DNA from 3 places in the Leclercia sp. G3L genome. Region 2 is predicted to be linked to each of the others. Evidence: predicted binding sites of a transcription regulator. Region 2 holds the regulator's gene; each other region holds the start of a gene.
The links. The regulator Fur, encoded in region 2, represses iron uptake genes when iron is present. The targets are predictions, from matches to a motif close to ATAATAATGAGAACNACTATCAA.

Region 1: LRS40_RS13580 (Nramp family divalent metal transporter) is a predicted target of Fur. The motif match lies at 4,963-4,985, and genes of this name have one in related genera.
Region 3: bfd (bacterioferritin-associated ferredoxin) is a predicted target of Fur. The motif match lies at 4,735-4,757, and genes of this name have one in related genera.

Annotation. Positions count from the first base shown of each region.
Region 1 is NZ_CP088265.1:2,535,573-2,543,060, reverse strand. It holds gene LRS40_RS13600 (ion channel protein) at 1-357, shown strand, start outside; gene ipdC (indolepyruvate decarboxylase) at 358-2,013, opposite strand; gene mgrA (L-glyceraldehyde 3-phosphate reductase) at 2,197-3,195, shown strand; gene ypeC (DUF2502 domain-containing protein YpeC) at 3,322-3,651, shown strand; gene LRS40_RS13580 (Nramp family divalent metal transporter) at 3,682-4,923, opposite strand; gene LRS40_RS13575 (NupC/NupG family nucleoside CNT transporter) at 5,271-6,458, shown strand; gene LRS40_RS13570 (EAL domain-containing protein) at 6,499-7,488, opposite strand, start outside.
Region 2 is NZ_CP088265.1:4,664,214-4,671,701, forward strand. It holds gene pgm (phosphoglucomutase (alpha-D-glucose-1,6-bisphosphate-dependent)) at 1-1,501, opposite strand, end outside; gene seqA (replication initiation negative regulator SeqA) at 1,526-2,068, opposite strand; gene ybfF (esterase) at 2,252-3,025, shown strand; gene ybfE (LexA regulated protein) at 3,154-3,441, shown strand; gene fldA (flavodoxin FldA) at 3,597-4,127, shown strand; gene fur (ferric iron uptake transcriptional regulator) at 4,419-4,865, shown strand; gene chiQ (ChiQ/YbfN family lipoprotein) at 5,022-5,354, opposite strand; gene chiP (chitoporin) at 5,399-6,805, opposite strand; gene glnS (glutamine--tRNA ligase) at 7,241-7,488, opposite strand, start outside.
Region 3 is NZ_CP088265.1:1,580,317-1,587,804, forward strand. It holds gene tusB (sulfurtransferase complex subunit TusB) at 1-83, shown strand, start outside; gene rpsL (30S ribosomal protein S12) at 208-582, shown strand; gene rpsG (30S ribosomal protein S7) at 679-1,149, shown strand; gene fusA (elongation factor G) at 1,246-3,360, shown strand; gene tuf (elongation factor Tu) at 3,430-4,614, shown strand; gene bfd (bacterioferritin-associated ferredoxin) at 4,792-4,986, shown strand; gene bfr (bacterioferritin) at 5,057-5,533, shown strand; partial or broken gene LRS40_RS08915 (prepilin peptidase) at 5,517-5,858, opposite strand; partial or broken gene LRS40_RS08920 (IS3 family transposase) at 5,897-7,105, opposite strand; partial or broken gene LRS40_RS08925 (prepilin peptidase) at 7,184-7,342, opposite strand.

The DNA.
Region 1 (7,488 bases), 2.1 Mb from region 2:
CAGCTGTTCAGCGTCTCAGATTATCTGCTCTTTGCGCTGATCAAACTGGCGGCGCTGGTGGTGGCAGCGGCCTGCGGTTTTCGCGGGGGGCGCATTTTCCCGGCGGTGTTTATCGGCGTCGCCCTGGGGTTGATGCTGCATGAGCACGTCGAGGCGGTACCGGCGGCGATCACCATCTCCTGTTCAATTCTGGGGCTGGTGCTGGTTGTTACCCGGGATGCCTGGCTGAGCCTGTTTATGGCGGCAGTGGTGGTGCCAGACACCACCCTGCTGCCATTGCTCTGTATCGTGATGCTGCCCGCCTGGCTGTTGCTGGCGGGCAGACCGATGATGATTGCCTGGCGCGAAGATAAGTAATCAGGCGCTTTTACGCGCTTCCAGCGCCTGGATGATGCCGCTCAACAGCGGCGGAACATCGGCTTTCGGCAGCATAACCTCAATCAGCGAAAGCCGTTCCGGGTGCGCCACTCTCTCCAGCACCTCTTCCAGCTGCACCGTTTCACTCACCCGCCAGCACTCGGCCTGACAATCCAGGCTGAGGGCCTGCGGGATCTGCGTCCAGTTCCACAGCGCAATATCGTTATAGCGCTGATTCGGGCCATGAATGGCACGCTCCACCGTGTAGCCTTCGTTGTTCAGGACCATGATCACCGGGCGCTGTTTATCCCGCAGCATCGAGCCCAGCTCCTGAATCGTGAGCTGCGCCGCACCGTCGCCGGTGATGGCAATCACGCGGCGATCCGGGCAGGCCGTCTGCGCGCCATAGGCGGCGGCAAGGGTATAGCCAATCGAGCCCCAGATCGGCTGAACGATAAAATTCACGTCTTCGGGTAACCGCAGCGCGCCGGCACCAAAGGCCGAGGTGCCCTGATCGGCGAGAATAATATCCCCGGGGCGAATATAGGTTTGCAGCGTTTTCCAGAAACTATCCTGCGTCAGCGTGCCGGGATGGACCGCATGCAGCTGCCGTGCCGGACGGTTCGCCGCGGTGGCGCTGACGTACTGATGGCACAGGCTGGAGAGCACCTCAATCGCCTGGGACATTGGGATCCCGGTGTACCAGACATCCCCGATCCGCGAGGCGTGGGGCTGAACGTCAATTGTCTGCTGATGCGTAAGCTTATGGGTGAACCCGGCGGTAAGCGTATCGGTAAATCGGGTCCCCACGCAGATCACCGTATCGGCGCCCTCAATGGCCTCGTTGACGTCGCCCGCACTGGCAGAACCGCTATAGGTGCCCGCGAAGCCCGGTTTGCGCTCGTCAAAAATTCCTTTACCCATCAGCAGGGTGGCGTGCGCCATTGGCGTCTGCTCCACCCAGCGCTGGAGCTGGTTTTTCAGACCGTAGCGCAGGACCAGGAAATCGGCCAACAGCGCGGTGCGGTCGCTCGCAGCCAGCCGTTTCTCTGCCGCCTGGCGGAAGGCATCGAGGCGGAAGCTGTCGCTTTCATAAAGACGGTCAATGAGAGCGCTTACAGGCGGACTGGCAGGTTTTTTGGCCACATCAGCAGGCAGCATGATGTAGCCGGGACGGCGCTCCCGGAGCATTTCGGTCAATACCCGGTCGATTTCATAGCAGGCATTTTGTTCGGTGAGGTGCGCCTGCGCGACGGTCACGGGCTCACTCATTTTATAGAAGTGACGAAACTCGCCGTCACCGAGGGTATGGTGCAGCAACTCCCCTCTTTTTTGCGAGGCGCTTCCCGGTGCACCCACGATATGCAGAACCGGTACATGCTCGGCGAAACTGCCCGCGATACCGTTCATGGCGCTAAGCTCGCCCACTCCAAAGGTGGTCAGCAGCGCGGCAAACCCTTTGCAGCGCGCGTAGCCATCCGCGGCGTAGGCGGCGTTCAATTCGTTAGCACAACCCACCCAGCCAATATCCGGGCTGGCGATAACGTTATCGAGGAACTGTAAGTTGTAGTCGCCTGGCACACCAAACAGATGATCGGCACCACAATCTGTAAGGCGGTCCAGCAGGTAATCGGCGACGGTGTAGGGGGTAAGCATGACTATTATCCTTATAATGTTGACTTCACTTTGAGTATTGAAGAAGCGTGATAGCTGTCCAGGATTGGTAATAATCAGAGCGTGGAAACCATGCTTTACGTATTTTTGCGCGGTAATCTGTTTGCCTCGGTCGTGGTGTAAACGTATACACTGAATGACTTTCTGACGCAGAGGGAAAAACTCATGGGTTACCAGGCAGATCAAAACCGTTATCAATCAATGGTGTATCAAAGATGTGGGCAAAGTGGCCTTAAGCTGCCCGCCATCTCCCTCGGGCTGTGGCACAACTTTGGCGACGCCACCCTGATTGAAAACAGCCGTCAACTTTTACATCGTGCCTTCGATCTGGGCATTACCCATTTCGACCTTGCCAACAACTACGGTCCGCCGCCGGGATCGGCAGAGCGTAACTTCGGGCGGATCCTGCAGGAAGATTTCAGCGCCCTGCGCGATGAGCTGATCATCTCGAGCAAAGCGGGATATACCATGTGGGACGGGCCTTACGGCGACTGGGGCTCGCGTAAATACCTGATTGCCAGCCTCGACCAAAGCCTGAAACGGATGGGACTGGAGTATGTCGACATCTTCTATCATCATCGCCCGGATCCGGAAACGCCGTTGCAGGAGACGATGAAAGCGTTGGACCACGTCGTGCGTCAGGGCAAGGCGCTGTATGTCGGGCTGTCCAACTACCCGGCAGAGCTGGCCCAACAGGCTATCGAGATCCTCGATGATTTAGGCACCCCCTGCCTGATCCACCAGCCTAAATTTTCGATGCTGGAACGCGCCCCTGAGGAGGGATTACTGGATGTGCTTAAGCAGAAAGGGGTGGGATGCATCGCATTCTCGCCGCTCGCGGGTGGCCAGCTGACCGACCGTTATCTGAACGGGATCCCGGCAGATTCCCGCGCGGCCAGCGGCAGCCGCTTCCTGAACCCGGATCAGATCACGGAAGAGAAGCTGGTGAAGGTCCGTAAACTCAATGCGCTGGCCGAACGCCGTAATCAGAAATTGTCGCAGATGGCGCTGGCCTGGGTATTACATCACGAAGCTATCACCTCAGTGCTGATTGGTGCCAGCAAAACGGCGCAAATCGACGACGCCGTAGGTATGCTGGCGAATCGTCACTTCACGCCTGAGGAACTGAACGAAATAGAATCTATCCTGTTCAGCGCGAATTAAAAGCACTTTTAGCAAAAAGTGCTATGCCTTCTGAATTAGGAGTTAAAGCGATTATCCGGGGCTTTACCGCCCCTTAATATTGCGTTAACAAGCCGATTACGGCTCCGATCGTGAAGGAGAATAATAATGTTCAGGTCCCTGATTCTGGCAGCAGTATTAATGGCTTCAGCTCCGCTGGTCGCTAATGCTGGCGAAATCACCCTGTTGCCATCAGTAAAATTACAAATTGGCGATCGCGATAATTACGGTAACTACTGGGACGGTGGCGGCTGGCGTGACCGCGGCTACTGGCATCGTAATTATGAATGGCGTGGCAAACGCTGGCACAAACATGACAACGGCTACCATCGTGGATGGGATAAACGTAACGCCTATGAGCGCGGCTACCGCGAAGGCTGGCGCGATCGTGATGACCATCGCGGCCGCAAAGGTCACGGACACGGACATCGTCACTAATATCAGAAAGGCGCCTCGCGGCGCCTTTTTTTATAACCCCAACGCCGTGCCGATAAGCAGCCACAGATTCAGCGCAACCACCAGCACCACTATCGCCCACCCTGCCCGTTTGACCAATGCACTGTTCACCAGATCGCCCATCAACGTCTTGTCGCTGGTAAACACCAGCAGCGGCACCAGCGCCAGCGCAATACCAAAACTCAGCAGCACCTGACTCATTACCAGAATGCGGGTTGGATCCAGCCCCATCAGGATCACAATAAAGGACGGCAGCATAGTGACGGCGCGACGCACCCATAAGGGAATATGGAAGCGCACAAATCCCTGCATCACAACCTGCCCCGCCAGGGTTCCGACCACCGTCGACGAGAGTCCCGCCGCCACCAGGCTCAGGCCAAAAATGGTGGCCGCCGCGTGGCTGAGTAAAGGTTCCAGCGTCAGATAGGCCTGATCGAGATCGGCAACACCGGTATGGCCGTTGAAGTGGAATGCCGCCGCGGCGGTGGCCATCATCGCCAGGTTAACAAAACCGGCGATAGTCATGGCGATCGCCACGTCCCATTTGGTTGCAGAGTAACGTTCATGGCGCGACCCTTCGTGCAGGTTTTGGGTCAGCGAGGAGTGCAGGTAAATCACGTGCGGCATAATCGTCGCCCCCAGAACCCCGGCCGCCAGGAAGACCGCTTCGGTGGTGGGCAGGCTCGGGATCGCCATCCCTTTACCTAACTGTACGAAGTCAGGCTGGGAGAAAATCAGCTCAACAATATAGGCCGCTGCCACGAACAGCAGCAGGCCACCAATCACTTTTTCGAGCGGCTTCTGCCCGCGTCGTTGCAGCATCAGGATCAGGAAGGTGGCGATACCGGTTAAAACCGCGCCCTGCAGCAGCGATACGCCCAGAATCAGCTTAAAGCCGATCGCGGCTCCGATGAATTCTGCAAGGTCGGTCGCCATGGCGATTATCTCGGCCTGCACCCAGTAAAACCAGACCAGCGGACGCGGATAGTGGTCGCGGATCTGTTCTGCGAGGTTTTTACCGGTGGCAATGCCCAGTTTGGCCGACAGCACCTGGATCATCATCGCCATCAGGTTGGCCCACACCACCACCCACAGCAGCTTATAGCCGAAGCTGGCCCCGGCCTGGATGTTGGTCGCAAAATTACCGGGATCGATATAGCCAATGGCGGCAATAAACGCAGGTCCCATTAATGCAAACCGCATTTTGCGTGCTGCTCTGCCACTGCTACTCTCATCAACGCGACTATTGGTCATTTTTGCCTCAGAAATATAGCCTTTGCTATGTTTAATGCTATCAAAATGCGAATGCTTATCAAGTTCATTTAGTTTGTTTGTATTGATTACAGTGATAGCGAAGAACAATAAGCAGGCTGGACTCGTGGATAGGCTGCCGGGCAAAAAGTGCACGCAACCTTTGTGAAGCGTAGCACAGAAACTTAACTTTTAATTCATTTACACAACATAACGAAAATGTATCGTATGTCACTATTTTTGAGTCTCGTCACAGGACGTGACTATAGTGTGGCTTTGATCTCGTTTTCTTTACGCTTGTTTCATAGAATGTGCAGCGAAATTAAACCTGCCTCATATTTGGAGCAAATATGGACCGCGTCCTACATTTTGTCCTGGCACTCGTTGTTGTTGCCGTGCTTGCGTTGCTGGTCAGCAGCGATCGCAAAAAGATCCGCATTCGCTATGTTGTTCAGTTACTGGTTATTGAAGTATTGCTCGCCTGGTTCTTCCTGAACTCAGACGTGGGGCTGGGCTTTGTGAAAGGCTTCTCCGAGATGTTCGAAAAACTGCTCGGATTCGCTAACGAAGGGACCAACTTCGTGTTCGGTAAAATGAACGATGAAGGTCTGGCATTCTTCTTCCTGAAGGTGCTGTGCCCTATCGTCTTCATCTCTGCCCTGATCGGTATTTTGCAGCACATTCGCATTCTGCCAATTGTGATCCGCGCTATCGGTACCGTGCTGTCTAAAGTGAACGGCATGGGCAAACTGGAATCTTTCAACGCCGTAAGTTCCCTGATCCTGGGTCAGTCTGAGAACTTTATCGCCTATAAAGACATCCTCGGCAAAATGTCCCGCAATCGCATGTACACCATGGCGGCCACGGCAATGTCCACCGTTTCCATGTCTATCGTGGGCGCGTACATGACCATGCTTGAGCCAAAATACGTGGTTGCTGCGCTGGTTCTGAACATGTTCAGCACCTTTATCGTTCTGTCACTGATCAACCCGTACCGCGTGGATGAGAGTGAAGAGAACCTGCAGATGGCTAACCTGCATGAAGGTCAGAGCTTCTTCGAAATGCTGGGTGAATACATCCTGGCAGGCTTCAAGGTAGCGGTTATCGTTGCGGCGATGCTGATCGGCTTTATCGCCCTGATCTCCGCGCTGAACGCCCTGTTTGCTGCCGTGCTGGGCATCTCCTTCCAGGGCATTCTGGGTTACATCTTCTACCCGGTAGCCTGGGTAATGGGTGTGCCGGCAAGCGAAGCGCTGCAGGTGGGCAGTATTATGGCAACCAAACTGGTTTCTAACGAATTCGTCGCGATGATGGATCTGCAGAAAATCGCCGGTTCCCTCTCCCCGCGCGCCGAAGGCATTCTCTCCGTCTTCCTGGTCTCCTTCGCCAACTTCTCTTCTATCGGTATTATCGCCGGTGCGATTAAAGGCCTGAATGAAGAGCAGGGTAACGTGGTTTCCCGCTTCGGTCTGAAACTGGTTTACGGCTCCACGCTGGTCAGCGTCCTGTCTGCGTCTATCGCTGCACTGGTTCTGTAATCAGCTAAAAAAAACCGGGGACTTATCCTCCCCGGTTTTTTTACGCCTGTAATTCATTGAGCGGGCGCGGTTTGCCCACTAAATACCCCTGAAGATAATCTACCCCCGAGGCGAGCAACATCTCGCGCTGCTCCTCCGTTTCAACATACTCCGCCACCACACACAGGGACCGGGTCTTCGCCAGGTTACAGATGGACTTCACGATCATCGCATCCATACTGTCACTACAAATATCCTTCACGAAGCAGCCATCAATTTTGATGACATCCGCCTGCAGGCGCTTGAGACGTTCATAATTGGCGTAACCGGTACCGAAATCGTCGATGGCAAGCTTGAAGCCGTAGTGACGCAGCTGCTGAATGTTGGCGATACTGACTTCCGAATTAGAGAACGCCTGCTCTTCGGTCACCTCGATGATCACCGTCTGCGGCCTTATCCCGTAGCGTTCAAACAGGGCAATGATCTCCGTCGCGACCTCTTTCTGCATCAGCGTCAAGGGCATCAGGTTCACCGAGAAACGCGCACAGCAATTTTCCGAGGGATGATCCCGCAGCCATGCCAGCAACGCCTCCACCACGCTGATATCGAAGCGCCGACTCAGGTTAAATTGCGCCACCAGCGGCAGAAACTTATCGGGGGTCAGGATCTCCCCTTCGCTCTCCAGACGCGAAAGGATTTCGTGGTAGCCCACGCCATCGCCTCTCTGGATGGGCTGCGCATACAGGCGTAAGTCGCCCTCATCCAGCGCCCGTTTGACCCGGCTGAGCATTAGCACGCGCTCCGTCGTCTGCCCTGAGACCGTCTCCAGACTGTTATTCAGCGACAGAACCTGATGCGCCGGGCAGGACTTTTCGGCCAGCCAGCTGAGCTGACCCAGCGTATGGTAAAGACTTTCACCGCATTTGTACTCCACGCCTCCCCAGGCGCCGCCAAACTCAATATCCAGCCCGGTGTTGTTCCAGTAGATTTTACGGCTATTCAGATGATCAACAATGTGCTGTAACCGCGCCCCCGTTTCCGGGCCGCTGAG
Region 2 (7,488 bases):
TCTCGGTCATCACCTTCAGGCCGCCGATCGACGCACCGTTACCCGGTGCTGCCGTCAGACGTGCAGTGATCGGATCGCCCGCCAGGGTGCTGGCGCTGACCATCTCTGGCGACAGCTTAGACAGCGCCGCTTTCTGGGCAGAAGTGGCAGAAGCCTGCAGACGATTGTAGCTCGGGGCCCCGAAACGGGCTGCCAGCTCGTTGTAGTGCTCCTGCGGGTTCTTACCGGTGACGGCAGTGATTTCCGCCGCCAGCAGGCACATGATGATGCCGTCTTTGTCGGTTGACCACGGCGTACCGTTGAAGCGCAGGAAGGAAGCCCCCGCGCTCTCTTCGCCGCCAAAGCCAAAGCTGCCGTCGAACAGACCGTCAACAAACCACTTGAAGCCAACAGGCACTTCCACCAGCTTGCGGCCCAGGTCGTTAACCACGCGGTCGATCATGGCGGAGGAGACCAGGGTTTTACCCACGGCAACCTCTGCGCCCCACTGTGGACGGTGCTGGAACAGGTAGTTGATCGCTACCGCCAGATAGTGGTTCGGGTTCATCAGGCCAGCCGGGGTGACGATGCCGTGACGGTCGTAATCCGGGTCGTTGGCGAAGGCGAGGTCAAACTTGTCGCGCAGCGCCAGCAGGCCGGCCATCGCACACTCGGAGGAGCAGTCCATACGGATCGCGCCGTCTTTATCGAGGTGCATAAAGCGGAAGGTCTGATCGACGTGATCGTTAACGATGGTCAGATCCAGCTTGTAGTGCTCGGCAATACGTTTCCAGTATTCGATACCGGAACCGCCGAGCGGGTCAACGCCCAGCTTCAGACCGGCTTTCTGGATCGCCGCCATGTCGACGATATCCGCCAGCCCTTCAACGAACGGCTGCACCAGATCCTGCTCTTTCACGTGGCCGGAGGCCATCGCCTCGTCCAGGGAAATGCGCTTCACGCCATTCAGGCCGTCGGCCAGCAGGGCGTTGGCACGATCTTCCACCACTTTGGTGACGTTGGTATCAGCCGGGCCGCCGTTCGGTGGATTGTATTTGATGCCGCCATCTTCCGGCGGGTTGTGGGATGGCGTGATCACAATACCATCCGCCTGCGCGCCGCCTTTCTGGTTATGCACCAGAATGGCGTTAGAGACCGCAGGGGTCGGCGTATAGCCATTGTTTTCCTGAATCACGACGTCCACGCCGTTGGCCGCCAGCACTTCCAGTACGGAAATAAAGGCAGGCTCTGACAGGGCGTGGGTATCTTTACCCACGTAGCACGGACCGGTGATGCCATTTTTGGCGCGCTCTTCCGCGATGGCCTGAGCAATGGCCAGAATATGCGGCTCGTTAAAGCTGTGGCGTACCGCACTGCCGCGGTGCCCGGATGTACCAAACTTCACTGCGTGTTCTGCGTTACCCACTTCCGGCTTCAGCACGTAGTACTGCGCGGTAAGCTGGGCGACGTTAATCAAATCGCTCTGTTGTGCAGGTTGACCCGCACGATTGTGATTTGCCATTGCCTGGTCCTTCTGATGCAAGGGTTAGATAGTGCCGCAAACCTTATCAGTCAATTCCGCCGGGAACTGCATGGATTGCATGATATGTTCGATCATGCTGCGCTTGCGTCCGGTATTGGTATTGGTGATCACCCAGTACGGTGTACCAGGCAGGTGCTTGGGCTTAGTTTGATTGCCATTCTGTAACAGCGTTTGCTCATCAGCCGCGAAATAGACGCGGGTGCGACCATGAAGTGACTCAGTCGCGTCGGCGAACGCGTTGTTATCCAGTGAATAGAGTGTAGTCAGCACCAGCATAAAGCGGTTAACTGCTTTCTTCTGCTCAGCGTATTCGTCAGAAAGCAGCAATTCGCGCATCGCACGCACTTTGTCTTTTACCGGCGACAGCGGCTTTTCCTGCGCGACAGCAGCTGGCTGGCGCGTCTCTTTGATGGCCGGAGCGGCAGACTGCGAGGCGGCGGCAATTTTCAGCATGCGCCGTAAAATGTCGGACGCGCTCTCACCAATGTGCCGCGTCTGGCTGGCGATATACTGATAAAGCTCGTCATCAACTTCGATTGTTTTCATCTTAATCCAGTGCGATATCTTATCTGAATACAAGTCGTTGGGAGTATAAGGTCAAAACCCAACAGCGGATAGCGTCAAGCCAGAATGGCGGCAAAAGTCAGATTTAACTGTTTCCTTGCAGCCGGGCGGCAGAATGGTCAACATGATACCCTAACCTGACATACGTAAAAAAAGAACTTTGCCATGAAATTGAATACCCGAGCGCAATCTGCACAATCGCCGCACAATAATTCTCCCATCGTCCTGGTGCATGGCCTGTTTGGCAGCCTGGATAACCTTGGCGTGCTGGCACGGGATCTGGTGACCGACCACGCGCTGCTGCAGGTGGATATGCGCAACCACGGTCTGTCGCCGCGCTCGCCGCAGATGACCTACGCCGATATGGCTCAGGATCTGCTGGATACGCTGGATGAACACAAGATTGAAAAGGCGATCCTGATTGGTCACTCAATGGGCGGCAAAGCGGTGATGGCGCTGACGGCAATTGCGCCAGAGCGAATTGCCGGCCTGGTAGCGATCGACGTCGCGCCTGTGGATTATGACGTCCGTCGCCACGATGAGATCTTCGCCGCCATTAACGCCGTCACGGACGCCGGCGTCAGCACCCGCCAGCAGGCCGCGGCGCTGATGCGTGAACATCTGGATGAAGAAGGCGTGGTGCAGTTCCTGCTGAAATCCTTCGTTGACGGCGAGTGGCGCTTCAACGTGCCCGTACTGTGGGATCAGTATGACCAGATCGTCGGCTGGCAGGCGGTCCCGGCGTGGCCGCACTCTACCCTGTTCATCACTGGCGGCAATTCCCCGTATGTCACCGAAGCGTACCGCGATGCGCTGCTGGCGCAATTCCCTCAGGCCAAAGCGCATGTCATTGCCGGAGCCGGACACTGGGTTCATGCTGAAAAACCTGACGCGGTGCTGCGCGCTATCCGCCGTTACCTCGCTGACATCAATAATTGATTAAAAAGAGAGCGACTGGTCGCCGGCAGGCCTCCAGTCGTTGGCGTGCCGTTTTCGGTGATGTATGATGGCGCGCTTATCGCCCGGGCATTAGCAGGGTGTCTTGTTTCCCCCGAAGTCTCAGAATCATGGCCAAAGAACACACGGACCGCACGACAATAGATCTGTTCGCGAATGAGCGTCGCCCGGGACGACCGAAAACCAATCCGCTTTCGCGTGATGAACAGCTGCGCATTAATAAGCGCAATCAGCTTAAACGCGATAAAAGTCGTGGGCTTAAACGCGTCGAGCTGAAACTGAATGCTGAAGCCGTCGATGCGCTGAATGAGCTGGCGAATGCTCGTGAGATCAGCCGCAGTGAGCTTATCGAAGAGATGCTGATTTCGCAGCTCGGGGAATGGCACGGCAAAGCGTAAGTCAGAAAACCCCCCTTCTTGTTGCTTTCATGTAGCACAGAGTGCAGTCCTGCGTGATAGCAGTTTCCGCAGGCTTCTCTGTTCTGCTATGATTGCCCTTATCCGTGGCTAAATTGCGCCACCATACCATTAAGTATCAAGAGGTTATTTTACTCATGGCAATCATCGGCATTTTTTTCGGCAGCGACACGGGTAACACCGAAAACATCGCAAAAAACATTCAAAAACAGTTAGGTAAAGACGTTGCCGATGTGCATGACATTGCGAAAAGCAGCAAAGAAGATATCGAAGGTTACGATATTCTGCTGCTGGGCATCCCGACCTGGTATTACGGTGAAGCGCAGTGTGACTGGGACGACTTCTTCCCGTCTCTGGAAGAGATCGACTTCAACGGCAAGCTGGTTGCCCTGTTCGGCTGCGGCGATCAGGAAGATTACGCAGAGTACTTCTGCGACGCCCTCGGCACCATTCGCGACATCATTGAGCCACGCGGCGCGGTGATTGTCGGTCACTGGCCAACCGCCGGTTACCACTTCGAAGCTTCTAAAGGTCTGGCCGACGACAACAACTTTGTCGGTCTCGCCATCGACGAAGATCGCCAGCCAGAACTGACCGCTGAACGCGTGGACAAATGGGTTAAACAGATCCGCGAAGAGCTGCACCTCGACGCCATCCTCAACGCCTGATGATGTCGCGGCGCAACGCTAAAGTTGCGCCGCATCGATAGGTAATTCCAATCAAAATAATTGCTACAAATTTTTAACTTTCGCTGCCATACCTGTACAATGATCCAGGAGTAAACGGGGAACCTTGTAACAACTTTGTTGGCGGTACCACGTTTTTATAAGCATACTTTACTTGAGACTTGCAGTTTTCATTACGTCATGGCAGTTCTATAATGAGACGCATTATCCCAGGTGCATTTTCTGTCACTTCTTCTTTAGAAGTGAATCGTTTAGCAACAGGACAGATTCCGCATGACTGACAACAACACCGCATTAAAGAAGGCCGGACTGAAAGTCACGCTTCCACGGTTAAAAATCCTGGAAGTACTTCAGGGTCCGGATAACCATCATGTCAGTGCGGAAGACTTATACAAGCGTCTGATCGACATGGGCGAAGAAATTGGTCTGGCTACCGTTTACCGTGTACTGAACCAGTTCGACGATGCAGGCATCGTTACGCGTCATAATTTCGAAGGCGGTAAATCCGTATTTGAACTGACGCAGCAGCACCACCACGATCACCTGATTTGCCTCGACTGCGGCAAAGTGATCGAATTCAGCGATGACTCCATCGAATTACGTCAGCGCGAAATTGCCGCACGTCATGGCATTCGTCTGACCAACCACAGTCTGTACCTGTATGGCCACTGTGCCGAAGGCGACTGCCGCGAAGATGACCACGCGCACGACGCGAAGTAATCTCTGCATAGACTCTGAGCCAACCTGACGGTTGGCTTTTTTTTGCCTGCCATCCTGTAAAAAAGCCCGGTGGCGCTGCGCTTACACGGGCCTACAAGGGTGAAATTACCCGTAGGCCCGGTAAGCATAGCGCCACCGGGCATGGCAAACAGCTGATTACTTCGCGTTATTACTGCGGATTTCCTGCCAGATTTTATCGCAGTTTTTGGTCACGTCCTGATTGTTACCCGTTTTACGCGCCTGGATACAGGCCTGGTAATCCGCCACCCGGACGGTTTCCTGGGCCGCAAACTGTTCGTGCGCCTTCTCCTGGCGCAGCACGTCCAGCACGCTTTGACAGGCTTCGATCTTTTCTGGCGAACCTTCAGCGGTATTGATGCACGCGCTGTAGGCCTCTTTCAGACGGGTATCTTCTTTCTGGGTCTGTGGTTGTGCGCAGGCGGCCAGTCCTGATGCCAGCACCGCGACCAGTACGATTTTTTTCAGCATAGAGGTCTCCAGTCAGGCGGGGAGCGCCCCCGCCCGGATTGTCATCAGAAGATGGTGAACGGGGCGATAACCATGAACTTCACGTCACGCTCATCCTGGAAGATGTTGCCGTAGCCGCCGCCGTAGCTTGGAATATCGGAGTGGTTGTCATACTGCGTGAAGTGCAGTTTGAACATGGTCCCTTTTGCGCGCCCATCCTGCAGGGTGTAGATCGCATCCAGGTTGTAGGCAGATTCCTTGATCTTGTTGGAGGCGATATCTTCACGCTGACCGGCGCTGTTGATTAACCAGTCTGCCGGTTTCGCATCCCAGGCGTAGACATAAGACGCGCCGACGCTCCAGCCCGCCAGGTTCAAGTTACTCAGGTCATACATGGCCCCGAAGAAGACCGCCTTTTCGCCGTTGGCGTTAAAGTCGGAGCGGTTATCCCACCATACGTCCAGACGACCGTTGGATGACGCGTAGGTTGGGGTCATACGCTGCAGGAAGTAGCCCTGCTGGCCTTCAGCCTTGACGTAAGTTCCTTCCAGACGTAAATCGACCTGACCGACCTTGTAGCCCAACGTTAGCGCCTGCAGCCAGGCCGTACCGTCGTAAATATCGTTTACGGTGCCGCTGTCGGCTTTATCACGCGTGCCGTAGAACTGATAGGTGGTAGAGAGCGGGCCGCCCACGATATCAAGCTTGTAGCTGGCTTTGGCAAAGTACTGATCGATGAAGCCTTCAGCCTGGCCAAATGCGGCTTCCAGAATCAGGTTATTTTTGAAATCGTACTTCGCGCCGAAGGAGTGGAGATAGTCGACGCGGGTTTTTCTGTCATTCTGATAGAACTTGTCCATCTCGAGGTGCCACGGCGCTTTATACTCGTTGGTCCACATGTAAGAGAAACTCAACGCACCGCTATCGCCGTAGTCAAAGTTGGCTCCGGCTTCGGCACCCTGATAGGTACCCGGCATAAAGCTCCAGTGCGGCGCTAGCAGGGTTTGACCGGTTGGCTGAAGCCAGCCACCGCGTGCCCAGGCCGGGCCGTATTTGAATTTTGCTGCCGCTTTGTACAGGCTGATCCCGCTCTTATCACCGGACCAGTCCTCTTTATAGGCTTTATTGCTGGAGGAGAAGGCAATTTCGTTCGGGTGGCCGCTGTCGCCGTTTTCCGCCATTTCGATAGCAGTGAACGCAGCCAGATCAAGACCAAACATATCGGCGGCATAGCCGGACTGGAAATCAAGGTTGGCGTTCCAGGTGGAGTGAGCCAGGTTGGTTTTATATTTGTCTGCATCGACATCTTTGCGGTCACGTTCACGCTGCCAGTAATAGACACCGCCCGTGAGGGTTGAATCATCGATGAATCCTTCGGCCTGGGCTTTCGGAGAAACCATCCAGCCTGACATTGCTGTAACACCGGCGATAGCCAGCGCAAGCGCACTACGTTTGCCACTAAACGTACGCATAATTAATCCTCTTTGACGTATTAAAAGCGCCTTAAACGGCGAAAAACAAAAAAGTAAAAAGTGGAGGCAACCGGAAATACCCGCTTACATCTCCTGTCCTTAGACTATTTTTCGCGACGCGAATTATCAATGCTTTTCAGCGATCAAAAGTCAGGATTATGACAAAGCGCACATATTTGGTTGCGGTTTGTAACAAAGCCAATGGGGAAGAATATTTATTTAAAATAATATTCAGAATGAGCGATTTATTTTTAATTAATAATAATTAAACAGCGCATCTGGTATCGATGACGGTTAATTTGCGAAAGGGAAGAGAAAGTAAACCGTTTTAAAAAATATAATTAATTCGCAACGCGAAGATTTAAAGGGTTAAGGGCATAATGGTCAGGCAAAAAAAACGCCGCATACGCGGCGTTTTTCAAAAGGAGAAAGGGATTACTCGCCCGCTTTAGCCCAAGTATCACGCAGACCGACGGTACGGTTAAATACCAGTTTGTCGGCAGTAGCATAGCGGCTGTCGAGGCAGAAGTAGCCTTCACGCTCGAACTGATACGCGTGACCAGCAACGGCAGCTTTCAGGGACGGCTCGGCAAAGCCCTGCTTGATCACCAGTGAATCCTGGTTAATCACTTCCAGGAAGTCCTCTGCGGCACCCGGGTTTGGCACGCTGAACAGACGATCGT
Region 3 (7,488 bases), 1.7 Mb from region 2:
AAATTTCAACCAAAATTAACGTGGTTAGCTATACTGATTTCGTTAATCTGGCTGTCCAGCACACCGGTCACATGAACTGGTGATGCGAGATCGCTGTATATTTCTTGACACCTTTTCGACGTAGCCCTAAAATTTCGCGTCCTCATATTGTATGAGGGCGTTTTATTACGTGTTTACGAAGCAAAAGCTAAAACCAGGAGCTATTTAATGGCAACAGTTAACCAGCTGGTACGCAAACCACGCGCTCGCAAAGTTGCAAAAAGCAACGTGCCAGCGTTGGAAGCCTGCCCGCAGAAACGTGGCGTATGTACTCGTGTATATACCACCACTCCTAAGAAACCAAACTCCGCACTGCGTAAAGTATGCCGTGTGCGTTTGACTAACGGTTTTGAAGTGACTTCCTACATCGGTGGTGAAGGTCACAACCTGCAGGAGCACTCCGTGATCCTGATCCGTGGCGGTCGTGTAAAAGACCTTCCGGGTGTTCGTTACCACACCGTTCGTGGTGCGCTTGACTGCTCCGGCGTTAAAGACCGTAAGCAATCTCGCTCCAAGTATGGCGTGAAACGTCCTAAGGCTTAATGGTTCTCCGTTAAGTAAGGCCAAACTGATTTATCTTAATGTCATACTAAACTCTTAGAGTTTTGGACAATCCTGAATTAACAACGGAGTATTCCCATGCCACGTCGTCGCGTCATTGGTCAGCGTAAAATTCTTCCAGATCCGAAATTCGGATCAGAACTGCTGGCAAAATTTGTAAATATCCTGATGGTAGATGGTAAAAAATCTACTGCAGAAGCAATCGTATACAGCGCGCTTGAGACCCTGGCTCAGCGTTCTGGTAAAAATGAACTGGAAGCTTTCGAAGTCGCTCTCGACAACGTTCGCCCAACTGTAGAAGTTAAGTCCCGCCGCGTTGGTGGTTCTACTTATCAGGTTCCAGTTGAAGTTCGTCCGGTTCGTCGTAATGCTCTGGCAATGCGTTGGATCGTTGAAGCTGCTCGTAAACGCGGTGATAAATCCATGGCTCTGCGTCTGGCGAACGAACTTTCTGATGCTGCAGACAACAAAGGTACTGCAGTTAAGAAACGTGAAGACGTTCACCGTATGGCAGAAGCCAACAAGGCGTTCGCACACTACCGTTGGTAATCCCTTCGGAGTCTTAGTCACCAGGCGGGCGCTTCAGCGAAGCAGCCCGCTTTGGGTTACTTAACTGAACGCCTAAAAAGATAAACGAGGAATCAAATGGCTCGTACAACACCCATCGCACGCTACCGTAACATTGGTATCAGTGCGCACATCGACGCCGGTAAAACCACTACCACCGAACGTATTCTGTTCTACACCGGTGTAAACCATAAAATCGGTGAAGTTCATGACGGCGCCGCTACCATGGACTGGATGGAGCAGGAGCAGGAGCGTGGTATTACCATTACCTCCGCAGCGACTACTGCATTCTGGTCTGGTATGGCTAAGCAGTATGAACCGCATCGCGTAAACATCATCGACACCCCGGGGCACGTTGACTTCACAATCGAAGTAGAACGTTCCATGCGTGTTCTTGATGGTGCGGTAATGGTTTACTGCGCAGTTGGTGGTGTTCAGCCGCAGTCTGAAACCGTATGGCGTCAGGCAAACAAATATAAAGTTCCACGCATCGCGTTCGTTAACAAAATGGACCGTATGGGTGCTAACTTCCTGAAAGTTGTTGGTCAGATCAAATCCCGTCTGGGCGCGAACCCTGTTCCGCTGCAGCTGGCAATTGGTGCTGAAGAAGGCTTCACCGGCGTTATCGACCTGGTGAAAATGAAAGCCATCAACTGGAACGAAGAAGACGCAGGCGTTACCTTCACCTACGAAGATATCCCAGCAGACATGCAGGACCTGGCTGACGAATGGCACCAGAACCTGATCGAGTCCGCAGCGGAAGCTTCAGAAGAGCTGATGGAAAAATACCTGGGTGGTGAAGAACTGACTGAAGAAGAGATCAAAAAAGCTCTGCGTCAGCGCGTTCTGAACAACGAAATCATCCTGGTAACCTGTGGTTCTGCGTTCAAGAACAAAGGTGTTCAGGCGATGCTGGATGCGGTAGTAGACTACCTGCCATCCCCGGTAGACGTTCCTGCGATCAACGGTATCCTGGACGACGGTAAAGACACGCCGGCTGAGCGTCACGCAAGTGATGATGAGCCGTTCGCTGCTCTGGCGTTCAAAATCGCTACCGACCCGTTCGTAGGTAACCTGACGTTCTTCCGCGTGTACTCTGGTGTGGTTAACTCCGGTGACACCATCCTGAACTCCGTGAAATCTGCACGTGAGCGTTTCGGTCGTATCGTACAGATGCACGCGAACAAACGTGAAGAGATCAAAGAAGTTCGTGCGGGCGACATCGCTGCTGCTATCGGTCTGAAAGACGTGACTACTGGTGACACCCTGTGTAACCCAGATCACCCAATCATTCTGGAGCGTATGGAGTTCCCTGAGCCGGTAATCTCTATCGCCGTTGAACCAAAAACCAAAGCTGACCAGGAAAAAATGGGTCTGGCTCTGGGCCGTCTGGCTAAAGAAGACCCATCATTCCGCGTATGGACTGATGAAGAATCTAACCAGACCATCATCGCTGGTATGGGTGAACTGCACCTCGACATCATCGTTGACCGTATGCGTCGTGAATTCAACGTTGAAGCTAACGTAGGTAAACCTCAGGTTGCTTACCGTGAAGCGATTCGTCAGAAAGTTTCCGATGTTGAAGGTAAACACGCTAAGCAGTCTGGTGGTCGTGGTCAGTATGGTCACGTTGTGATCGACATGTACCCACTGGAGCCGGGCTCTAACCCTAAAGGTTACGAGTTCATCAACGACATTAAAGGTGGTGTGATTCCTGGCGAATACATCCCTGCCGTTGATAAAGGCATCCAGGAGCAGCTGAAGTCTGGTCCACTGGCTGGTTATCCGGTAGTAGACATGGGTGTTCGTCTGCACTTCGGTTCTTACCATGACGTTGACTCCTCTGAACTGGCGTTTAAACTGGCTGCTTCTATCGCCTTTAAAGAAGGCTTTAAGAAAGCGAAACCAGTTCTGCTTGAGCCGATCATGAAGGTTGAAGTAGAAACTCCTGAAGAGAACACCGGTGACGTTATCGGTGACTTGAGCCGTCGTCGCGGTATGCTGCGTGGTCAGGAATCTGAAGTAACTGGCGTTAAGATCCACGCTGAAGTTCCGCTGTCTGAAATGTTCGGATATGCAACTCAGCTGCGTTCTCTGACCAAAGGTCGTGCATCATACACCATGGAATTCCTGAAGTATGATGATGCGCCGAACAACGTTGCTCAGGCCGTAATTGAAGCCCGTGGTAAATAATCCACAGGATTAAAACCTAAGTCCCGTGCTCTCTCCAAAGGGGAGAGCACTATAGTAAGGAATATAGCCGTGTCTAAAGAAAAATTTGAACGTACAAAACCGCACGTCAACGTTGGTACTATCGGCCACGTTGACCACGGTAAAACTACCCTGACTGCTGCAATCACTACCGTTCTGGCAAAAACCTACGGCGGTGCTGCTCGTGCTTTCGACCAGATCGATAACGCACCAGAAGAAAAAGCTCGTGGTATCACCATCAACACTTCCCACGTTGAATATGACACCCCGACTCGCCACTACGCACACGTAGACTGCCCGGGCCACGCCGACTATGTTAAAAACATGATCACCGGTGCTGCGCAGATGGACGGCGCGATCCTGGTTGTTGCTGCGACTGACGGCCCTATGCCTCAGACCCGTGAGCACATCCTGCTGGGTCGTCAGGTAGGCGTTCCTTTCATCATCGTGTTCCTGAACAAATGCGACATGGTTGATGACGAAGAGCTGCTGGAACTGGTTGAGATGGAAGTTCGTGAACTCCTGTCCCAGTACGACTTCCCGGGCGACGATACCCCAATCGTTCGCGGTTCCGCGCTGAAAGCGCTGGAAGGCGAAGCAGAGTGGGAAGAGAAAATCATCGAACTGGCTGGCTACCTGGATTCCTACATCCCAGAGCCAGAGCGTGCGATTGACAAGCCGTTCCTGCTGCCTATCGAAGACGTATTCTCCATCTCCGGTCGTGGTACCGTTGTTACCGGTCGTGTAGAGCGCGGTATCGTTAAAGTTGGCGAAGAAGTTGAAATCGTTGGTATCAAAGAGACTGCCAAGTCTACCTGTACCGGCGTTGAAATGTTCCGCAAACTGCTGGACGAAGGCCGTGCCGGTGAGAACGTTGGTGTTCTGCTGCGTGGTATCAAACGTGAAGAAATCGAACGTGGTCAGGTTCTGGCTAAGCCAGGCTCCATCAAGCCGCACACCAAGTTCGAATCTGAAGTGTACATCCTGTCCAAAGACGAAGGCGGCCGTCATACTCCGTTCTTCAAAGGCTACCGTCCACAGTTCTACTTCCGTACTACTGACGTGACCGGTACCATCGAACTGCCAGAAGGCGTTGAGATGGTAATGCCAGGCGACAACATCAAAATGGTTGTTACCCTGATCCACCCAATCGCAATGGACGATGGTCTGCGCTTCGCAATCCGCGAAGGCGGCCGTACCGTTGGCGCGGGTGTTGTTGCTAAAGTTCTGGGCTAATTAATTATCCCTGAATTAAAAAGGACGCTTCGGCGTCCTTTTTTGTTGTCTGGCGCTTCTCCCTGTCACAAATTTTCGCATTTTTTGTTGGCCCCCGCCCCGTATCTGAGCGCTTGTGCTATTGTAATCATAATTATTCTCACTTACACTTTGCGCATATTTTGAACGGGAGTGGTTATGTACGTTTGCTTATGTAATGGTGTGAGTGATAAAAAAATTCGTCAGGCCGTTCGCCAGTTTCAACCACAATCTTTTCAGCAGCTGCGTAAGTTTGTTCCAGTGGGAAATCAATGCGGTAAGTGCGTTCGCGCTGCCCGTGAGATCATGCAGGACGAATTGATGCAGATCCCGGAATTCAAAGAGATTGCCTGAGGCTCGTTCTTTTTTTTGACATCCCTGTAGCCCCATCTACGCTTCAATAAGTGGAAGCGGAGGGACTAAAATGAAAGGTGATATTAAAATCATAAGTTATCTCAATAAATTATTGGGAAATGAGCTTGTCGCAATCAATCAATACTTTCTCCACGCGAGAATGTTCAAAAACTGGGGCCTGACTCGCCTCAACGATGTTGAATACCATGAATCCATTGATGAAATGAAACACGCCGATAAGTACATTGAGCGTATTTTGTTTCTTGAGGGGATCCCCAACCTGCAGGATCTCGGCAAGCTGGGTATCGGTGAAGACGTCGAAGAGATGCTGCGATCCGATCTGGCGCTGGAACTTGATGGAGCAAAAGATCTTCGTGAAGCTATCGCTTATGCGGATAGCGTTCACGATTACGTCAGCCGCGATATGATGATTCAGATCCTGGCCGATGAAGAAGGGCACATCGACTGGCTCGAAACTGAGCTGGATCTTATCGGTAAAATCGGCCTGCAAAATTACCTCCAGTCGCAGATTAAAGTGGAAAGCTGACCAGGCTTTCTCCACCTGTCATCAAACCTGCTGCCGCCATGAAAGGTCCAAAAGGCAGCGGGTTTTTTAATATCTGTTCCCGGGGTTTACACAGAGATAGTATCAAAAGATACAGTGTCGCCAGCAGGGCTGCCGATAATGCCAGAGCAGGAAGCACACACCAGCCATGCCATGCGCCCAGCGCTCCCAGATATTTCACGTCACCGTATCCCAGCCCTTCTCGTTTGCGTATCAATTTATAAGCCCAATAAATAATCGCGAAGCCGGCATATCCCGCGATCGCACCTAAGACTGCACTTGTCAGGAAATCGGGATGAAGACAGAGGTGATCTTGACCCGCCATCTCCGGACAGCTTTTGTATCTTAAGTTAACGATGTCCGCTGCCGCCGATATTCCCTCGGGGAGTGATATCCCAGCGCGCTGTGCGGGTGGTTTTCATTGTAATGTGTGAACGCTGCTGCAAGGTTTCGCAGGGCTGTTCTCACATCTGGTTTTGCCATGAACGCGATATAGTCTTCCTTCATCGTCTTCACGAACCGTTCGGCCATGCCATTGCTCTGCGGGCTGCTCACCGCTGTTGTACACGGCTCCAGATTCAGCTCTCTGGCGAACCTCCGCGTTTCATGCGCGGTATATGCTGAACCGTTATCCGTCAGCCATTGAACCGGTGTGGTCGGCAGCCCGTCGCCGAAGCGCTTTTCCACCGACCTCAGCATCACATCCTGCACCGTCGAACTGTCGTAGCCTCCCTGTGCTCGCTGCCCAGTCTATGGCTTCTCTGTCGCAGCAGTCCAGCGCGAACGTGACCCGCAGCTTCTCACCGTTGTCGCAGCCGAACTCGAAGCCATCTGAACACCAGCGCATATCGCTTTCTGCCACCGCGATTTTTGCCCTTATGTTCACGCTTCGACCGCTCTGGTTTGTCATGCAGTAACAGCAGATTATGCTCGCTCATAAGCCGGTAAAGCCGTTTGGCGTTCACGGGGGCAGTCCCTCTGTACGACGTTGCGTACGCAGGATGCCCCACACACGGCGATAGCCGTAACTGGGCATATCGCTGATGATATCGAGGATCTCTGACAGTATTTCAGCGTCTGCTTCGTCATCACGCCGGTTACAGCGCCTGTCCTGCCAGTCGGCAGAACGGTTAATTCGCAGTGACAGCTGCGCACGCGACACGCCCATGGTGCGGCTGACCAGGGCTATTCCCCGTCCTTTGGCAACAAGGGCGCGTGCGCTATCCATTTTCGCGACTGAGCGTACTCCACGGCTTCTTTCAGGATCTCAACTTCCATCGTCTTCTTGCCCAGCAGGCGCTGAAGCTCCCGGACCTGCTTCAGAGCAGCAGTAAGCTCAGAAGCTGGAACAACTTCTTCTCCGGCCGCAACGGCGGTGAGGCTGCCTTCCTGATATTGCTTCTTCCACTTAAACAGCAGGCTGGGCTGGATGCCATGCAGGCGGGCGACATGGGAGACATTCATGCCCGGCTCCATCGTCTGCTGGATAATGGCGATCTTCTCCTGAGGAGTTTTACGTTTACGGACTTCTTGTCCTAACAGGATCCCGGTCATCTCAAAATTGGCGTTAGTGTTAGACATATATTCAAGCCTATCTCTTATCTGGAGATACAGCTACTGTCTGGTGTTTCAGGGGGCTACATCAGGATGAAGACAGAGGTGATACAGCAGACCTGCCCAGAGAAGGGGACAGAGGTATTTGTCCGGAAGCAGATGCGAACGAATATCCTCTCGGACTAATAAACAGGTTAAAACCAGGTAGACAAACAGGAAGGGGAGGGTGGTGAGCATCGTTCATGGCCTCTATATAATGTGTGCGGCCATACTCCACTCAATCCGTAAGGTTAAACAAACCGCAAAACAAAACTCTGCGTAAAGCCTTCCCGACTATCGGCATGCCGCCGCAATATCACAAAATAATTACGAGCCACCACGCA